Regions from separate parts of the Leifsonia sp. YAF41 genome, predicted to be linked through region 1. Evidence: predicted binding sites of a transcription regulator. Region 1 holds the regulator's gene; the other holds the start of a gene.
The links. Region 1 encodes HspR, which represses chaperone genes until heat shock. Its sites were predicted from a motif close to AAGTTGAGTCNNNNNGACTCAACTT; they were not measured.
Positions count from the first base shown of each region.

Region 2: the regulator HspR is predicted to act here: its motif matches at 1,805-1,829, upstream of AB4Y63_RS17725 (Hsp20/alpha crystallin family protein).

Region 1 is NZ_JBFRCS010000007.1:76,564-80,484, reverse strand. It holds gene AB4Y63_RS08110 (nucleotide exchange factor GrpE) at 1-550, shown strand, start outside; gene AB4Y63_RS08105 (DnaJ C-terminal domain-containing protein) at 543-1,538, shown strand; gene AB4Y63_RS08100 (heat shock protein transcriptional repressor HspR) at 1,550-1,966, shown strand; gene AB4Y63_RS08095 (class I SAM-dependent methyltransferase) at 2,236-3,396, shown strand; gene AB4Y63_RS08090 (hypothetical protein) at 3,522-3,921, opposite strand, start outside.
Region 2 is NZ_JBFRCS010000016.1:199,600-203,520, reverse strand. It holds gene AB4Y63_RS17735 (helix-turn-helix domain-containing protein) at 1-49, shown strand, start outside; gene AB4Y63_RS17730 (DUF6036 family nucleotidyltransferase) at 49-639, shown strand; gene AB4Y63_RS17725 (Hsp20/alpha crystallin family protein) at 1,306-1,749, opposite strand; gene AB4Y63_RS17720 (hypothetical protein) at 2,621-3,907, opposite strand.

The DNA of each region.
Region 1 (3,921 bases):
CGAGCCGTTCGACGCAACTGAGGGGGCGCCCACCGGCGCCGCCTCGGCTGCGGCCGACGCCGAGGGAATTGAGGAAGACGAGCTGACGGTTCAGGACATCCTGGATGCCGCAGATCTCGAGGCCAACGACCCGTCGGCCGAGCACCTCGCCGATCTCAAGCGCGTCACGGCCGAATACGCCAACTACCGCAGGCGCACTGAATCGAACCGCGAGGTGGAGCGCGAGCGCCTCACCGGTGGCGTTGTCGCCGTTCTGCTGCCGGTGCTCGACGACCTCGACCGTGCTGAGAAGCACGGCGACCTGGTTGCCGAGACGCCGTTCGCGACGATCGCGGCCAAGCTGCGCGCATCCGTCGAGAAGCTCGGCCTGACGCCGTTCGGCACCGTCGGTGAACCGTTCGACCCCACCGTGCACGAGGCTGTTTTTCAGCAGCCGAGCGCCGATGTCACGGTCGAGACGGTCGCCGACGTGGTCGAGACCGGCTACACCCTAGGCTCCACGCTTCTGCGCGCGGCCAAGGTTGTGGTTCAGGTACCGAGCGATGGCTAGCCAGGACTGGTTCGACAAGGACTTCTACAAGATCCTCGGTGTTTCGAAGAATGTCACGCCGGCCGAGCTGAAGAAGGCCTATCGCAAACTGGCCCGCAAGTATCACCCCGATTCCAACCAGGGTGATCCGGCATCCGAAGCAAAGTTCAAGGAGATCAGCGAGGCCAACTCGGTGCTCTCTGACCCCGAACAGCGCAAGGAATACGACGCAATCCGTGCCATGGGGGGTGGAGCTCGCTTCACCGCCCCCGGCACGGGTGGCGGCCAGCAGGGCGGCTTTGACGACTCGTTCGGTGGCATGTTCGGCGGCGGCGGGCAGCAGAACTACACCTTCCAGCAGGGCGGCGACTACGACGACATTCTCGGCGGGCTGTTCGGCGGGCGCGGTGGCCGGTTTGGCACCGCATCCGGCGGCTACCGCGGTGCCGGCGGACCGACTCGGGGGCGCGACGTTGTCGCATCGACGACCATCGACTTCGTCACCGCAACCCACGGCGATCAGATCACCCTGCAGACACAGGACGGGCGTGAGCTCAAGGTCAAGATCCCGGCCGGCGTTGCCGACGGTCAGAAGATCAAGTTGCGCGGCAAGGGCCAGCCGAGCCTGGATGGCGGTGAAGCCGGCGACATCGTGCTCACGGTGTCGGTGCGCAAGCACCCCGTCTTCGAGCGCGATGGCCTGAACCTGCGCGTCACTGTTCCGATCACCTTCATCGAAGCCACGCTCGGAGCGACGATCGAAGTACCCACCCTCGGTGGGCCACCGGTCAAGCTGCGAGTGGCACCGGGAACCCCGAGCGGCCGCATCCTGCGCGTCAAGGGTCGCGGCGTCGAAACGGCGAAGGGCACCGGCGATCTTCTCGCCGAAGTGCAGGTTGCCGTGCCGTCACACCTCTCGAAAGAGGCGGAAGCGGCCCTCGAGGCGCTCGCCGCAGCGCTGCCCGAAGAGAATCCCCGGGAAGAGCTTCTCGCCAAGGCGCGGGGATAACAGGAATCGACATGGATGAGTTCAGCCGAGTTTTCGTGATCTCCACGGCCGCAGAGTTGGCGGGTATGCACCCGCAGACTCTGCGGCAGTACGACCGCTTGGGTTTGGTCAGCCCCGGGCGCACCCCGGGCAAGTCGCGCCGCTATTCGATGCGCGACGTGGCCAAGCTGCGGGAGATCGCGGAACTCGGTGCCGAAGGCGTGAGCCTGGAAGGCATCCGTCGCATTCTCGAACTCGAAGATCGCGTGCGTGGGCTCGAATCCCGCCTGCGCGAGCTGGAATCGGCACTGGCCGATGAGTTGCTCAGCCGTCCGGGGCGTCGCGTGTTCGCGGCGGGCTCCGCGGGTGACGTCATCTCGATGAAGGCCGGCACCCGGATGCGCCGCTCGAATCAGATCGTTGTCTGGCGGCCGCTCGATCGCGGCTAGCGCGATTCTCTGACTCAGCCTCGCGGCACATATGTACGAAGCCGGCACGCGTTCAATCGCGTGCCGGCTTTTTCGTTGCGTGCCGCGACACGCGCACGGGTACGCGTGTCGCCCACGTCTTTCTCGCGCGTGCGCGCAAATTGTCGCCTCGACTTCGGTCGGCCGACGATGTGGGCGCACGCGTGAGTCTTAGGTCGAGATCGGTCGGTCGGCCCGCTGCTCCGCGGCCTCGGCGCTGGCCAACGGATGCGCGAGGTAGCGTTGACGAAGTGACTTCTGAATTCTCGTTCGACCTTCTGCGCCGCTGGCCCGACGTTGAGGCGACGAACCTGTTCGCCGTCGACGCGAGCGACCGGCTGATCCTCGCGGAGGCGGCCGACGACCTCGCTGCCGCAGCGGCCGCCGCCACATCGGGTGGCGAGCTGCCGGGTGCCGTCGTCGTGATCGAAGACCATTACGGCGCACTGACCCTGGGGGCCGCGGCGCAGGCCGGGCTGGTCGGCATCCGGGTGCATCAGGACGCCCTCTCCGGCGAGCTTGCTCTCGCCGCAAACGCCGCCGAAGCCGGACTCTCCGGCGCCTATCGTTCGCTCGACCTCGGCGCAGAGCTCGTGCAGGGCGCGCGCGTCGTGCTGATGCAGCTTCCGCGCAGCCTTTCGGCGCTCGACGAGATTGCCGCCGACATCGCCCGCTACGCCGACCCCTCGGTGCGCGTCTACGCAGGCGGCCGGGTCAAGCACATGACCCCGGCGATGAACGAGGTGCTGCGCCGTCACTTCGGCGAGGTCACCGCTTCACTGGCAGCCCAGAAGTCGCGCGTGCTCACCGCATCGCAGCCGCTGACCAGCGCCGAAGCCCTCTCGGAATGGCCGCACCGCGCCGTGCACGCCGACCTCGGGCTGACCGTTTGCGCCCACGGGGCCGCGTTCGCCGGCACCACCATCGACATCGGCACTCGCTTCCTGCTCGAGTTCATCGATCGTATGAAGCCCGATGCTCAGACGGCGATCGATCTCGGCTGCGGCACCGGCGTGCTGGCGACCTCGCTCGCCCTCGCCCGCCCGACCCTTCACGTGACCGCCAGCGACCAGTCGGCCGCTGCCGTCGCATCCGCCCGCGCCACGGCCGAGGCGAACGGCGTGGCCGACCGGATCACCGTCGTGCGCGACGACGCGCTGCAGAGCCAGCAGGATGCCTCGGCCGAGCTGATCGTGTTGAACCCGCCGTTTCACATCGGCAACTCGGTGCACGCCGGAATCGCCCTCAAACTGTTCGAGGACGCGGCCCGTGTGCTGAAGCCCGGCGGCGAACTCTGGACCGTGTGGAACACGCACCTCGGCTACCGCCCCGCCCTGAACCGCATGGTCGGCCCGACCCACCAGGTCGGCCGCAACACCAAGTTCACAGTCACCGTCTCCACGCGTGGCTAACTCCTGCAATCCTTCGGAATCACGCTGAAAAGTGCCCTCCCGAGGTGATTTTGGCCGGGATTGCAGGAGTTAGCCCCACCCCTTTCCCCACGAGCTGAGGCTAGCCAGCTAGCCAGCCAAACAGCCTAGCTGGCTGCAGCGACGAGGTGGCCGAGCAAGGCGATGAAGTAGTCGCGGTTGTCGTCGGTGATCGAGGGCAGAGTGGGGACGAAGTGTGCGTCGGCGATTCGAAACGCTTTCTTATCGGCGACCCACTCAATGTCTCTGATGTCGGAGAGCGCCGTTCGGTCAAGCGGCTCCATGAGGTCCCGGGAGTACAGGGCGCGATCGGTGATCGCGAGTCCGTAGATGCCGGCCAAGGTCGCGCTCGACAGCGATGTGCGCACCGACTCGTCGGCAGGGAGCTGCCATTTTGCGCTCAGCTTGGCGAGTTTCTTCGCGTCTTTCGGGCGACTGGGAAGCAGAAAATCCTCGCTGAGACGGCTCGCCCGCACAAGCTGATCGACGTTGTTGTCGGTGTCGCCG
Region 2 (3,921 bases), on a different contig from region 1:
CCTCAACCGCGGCATCCTGATTGAGTCCGCAACTTTGGAAAGCATCTAGTGCCCGGCGATCAACTCGACCGCGACGATCTCATCAACGGCATCAACGCGGTCATCACGAAGCTCCGTGCGGCCGGCCAATCGGCTGGCATCCGCATTGTCGGCGGTGCCGCGCTCGCACTCCGCTACTTCGACCGCCGCACCACTACCGACGTCGACGCACACCTGCAACCCGAGCAACCGATCCTCGCGGCCGCCATGGAAGTCGCGAACGAAAACGGTTGGCCACACGATTGGCTCAACAGCAACGCCAGCATCTTCATCCCCGCCTACGGCGCCGACCCTGAATGGGAAGTCCTCTACGCCAGCGAGGACATCACCGTCGAAGTCGCCTCGCCACGCGCTCTGCTCGCCATGAAGCTGAACGCCTCACGCCCCGGGCGGGATGTGCAGGACATTGCCAACCTTCTCGCCATCTGCCACATCCGCGACGTCGACGCGGCTGAAGAGCTCCTCAACGGTTTCTACCCCGGCGACGGACTTCCCGACAAAGCCCTTCGCCTCCTGGAACCCATATTCGCTCATGGTCTCCCCGGCATCCCCGAGGTACCACCCGCACCCTCGATTGGAGGACCACCCTCAGCGTGTTAGCGCGGAAGGGACCCTCCCCCGAGTGGGGAGGCGCGATTCTCATGGTCACGAATCGACCATTTACTACACGATCAGCTCTGGAACGAGAGCGATCCTTAGAGAGATATGATCCACGATCAGTACTTGCAGACTCGAACCCTTCTAGAGCAGCATTGGGCCGGGCATGATGTCGGGCAACTAAATGTCCAAATTTCGCCCGCGCGGGCGAAAATCCAGCTCGGTCCGGCACCTGGGACCGATTGATATGCCCTGCAGGAGTGGCGCGTGCGTGGAAGCGGGGGTGGAGTTATGCCTTGGCGACCGTGGGAGTCATCGCGACTGCCGCGGGATTCTACTGGGACGCGCAAAATGCCAAAGCGCCGTGGTTCGCCGTTCGATAAGCGCACGGATGCTGGCCACGCCATCGGGGAATGGGCGACGGCAAAAGGCGTGAAGTATCTGCCCACTTATGTCGAGAGAAATCTCGGTGAGCTGGGCGCAGTTGGTGGTCCTTCAGCCGAAAGGCAACGGAGCCGCCGTTGTATGAAAGGCCCGTCACGTTCAATGGCGGGGCGGGCATGTATTAGCGGGAATGTACTGGGGGCCTTCCTGCAATGCTGCCCCGCGAACGCGAAAATGGGGCCGGAGAATCGTCTCCGAACCCCACTTTTTACCTGTAGTCCGTCGTTATTTTGCAGACTGCGTGCGCCCCTCTGCGATGGTCAGAACGTGCTCGTCTGGCGCTCGCACCTCAATCTTGCGGGGCTTCGCCGTTTCACTCACCGGGATCGCAATGGTGAGCACACCGTTGGCGTACGTCGCGTTGATCTGCTCGGTGTCGATACCCTGCCCCAGACTCAACTGGCGCAGGAACGATCCGGACAGGCGCTCCCGGGTGATCCATTTCACGTTCTCGTGACTGGCCATGGTGCGCTCGGCGCGAATGGTCAGTAACTGCCCGTCCACGTCGATGTCAACAGAACCGGGGTCGATGCCGGGCATGTCGGCGTTGAGGATGTAGACGTCGCCCTCCCGGTAGAGATCCATCGGCATTAGACGTGGCCCACGGATGTCCATGAGCGCGCCGGTGACACGGTCCAGGTCACGGAACGGATCGAAGTTCACAGCCATGTTTCAACTCGCTTTCTCTCGGGGCCCGGTGACTCGGACCGCCCACTATTCATCAGAGTCGAGCCCTTCCGGCTCGGCTATTGCCGATATTAATCCCGTTCTCACCGGTTTCAAGGGCCCCGCCGGCGCTCAGCTGCGCGAATCAGCGGGGTTGATCATGTCCGGAAGGGGATCGCTCAACGACACACTTTGTCACCACCCGTCAGTACCGTTCTATTCGACGGAGCAATGTCGGTGTGGCTTTTGCCGAAAAGTGGCGGTGTTCTTTCGCCGCAGAATGGCGATATCGCCATCTCACAAGGGGAAGGTCATATGGGCGTCGGTGTGCCGGCGGTTCGACGCAATCGCCCGTGTCCTGATTGCGGAACCTCCAACGGACAGTCTCGGTTGCAAGTGCGGCAGCGGCAAAGCCGTCGCGAACAGCTACCGGCAAAACCAGGCGCAGGCGCGTGAGCAGTCTGGGCTGCTGCCGACGTGCCTCGGGCCCAGCAGACCATCACTGATAGGGTCGGGCCGATAGCATGGTCCACTTGTTTGAGGAGACAGACGTGAGCTCTGAAAGATTGATGCGACACACTCGCCGCAGAAGGTTTGGAGTTCTTTCTGTGCTGCTTCTCGTCATAGCTGTGGGGGCGGCTTGGCTCGGTGTGATCGTTCTGACGAGCGATATCCAGCCCGCGAACCTCATAGTTTGCGATAGCGCTTCAGACCTTCGGTGCAGCGACAGCTTCTTTTTCGGCCGAAAAGGTGGGCAAAACACTCTTGGGGCTGCGCTTGTCGCGCTAGCTGTCGTGTCCGGTTTCGTGTCAGGCGGCCTAGCGGTGTCGGCGGCGCGGAAGCCAGTCGGTGAAACCGCGCCGCCGACACATGCCTAGTTAGTCAGTGGCACCCAGCCAGAATTGTTGTCGAAGAACGCACGCACATTCGCAAAGTAGCCGAAGACAGAGCAGGAACGGCCTCCACCTGACGCCACGCCTTCGCAGGGCTTTTCGTTCGTGCCTCCTGTGTTGATTCCACTGATCACGCCCACACCGAGCACACCGCCGCCGGCAGCGCCGACAAGGATTGGACCCCCGCTGTCGCCATTGCCAAACAGCGGGTCTGTCGTCACGCTCTTGACTGTGACCAGGTTGTTATAGCAGGAGCCGCCGAAATAGCAGATGACATCATTCGTCGACTGCACTTCAGCACGGCAGTTGACACCCGAATATGAGCCGCTCGGGCAAACAACGTCTCCCTTCACCGGGTAGTACGCACCCTTCACATTGTTGTACTGGCCCGAGTTGTAAACACCGACGTAGACGCTTCCTTCGTAAGATGCGCCGCCGAGTCGGCGGATATCTGAGCCGCCCGAGTTCCCGCTTTGAAGCGTCCCGACGGACCAGTTGCTGCTGGCAGCTTGGCCGGAACGCCATGACTCGCCTGTGCTGCCGCAGTGATCCGCGGTGAGCATCGCAACGGCGCTGAATCCAGTCTGTCGATTGATCACCGGGAATGCGGAGGTGCAGGCATTCCCAGCCGGACCATAGATTCTTGCCCCGCCCCAGAACGGCGAATCATCACCCCAGCGCCACCCGTTTGCTTGCTGTGGCGCGGTACCAATGCTCTCAAATCGGAGCGGAACGACACTCATCGACTGCAACTCCTTCTGATCTGAAGGTGCATTTCGCTTTGAGGTCTTCCCCTCTACGAGTGTGACAATTAGACCGCTGTTATTCTTGGCTGGACTCACCGACGCGATCGGGACGCCCGAAGCTACGCCTTCGTTGGCGAGCTCATAGGCCAGCGACGAGAGCTCTGCCGAGCTGTACTCGTCCTGCACGAACCGATATGCGCCTGGGAATGCCTCGCCCAAGATCGGCTCCAATTCGGGACTGTTGCTACCGACGACGTGTACTTCCAGAGTCGAAGTCGCTGCGTCCCAGACCAGATCGTTAATCTTCTCGCCCGCGGATGATTCCACGGTTCGCTGTATTGCCGCGCGTATCTCGGGTGGAATCCCCTGCTTGTCAGGCAGCGAAACGAGGGATCCCCCTTTGCCATCAGGTGTGACGTTCAGCGTTTCCCCTGCGGCAGCTGGCGCCGCCGAAACAATTCCGATTCCTACAGCGACGAGCAGTGCGAGCACTCCTCGAGTTGAAGCCGTTGTTTTCAGCATTCTTTTCCTCCCCT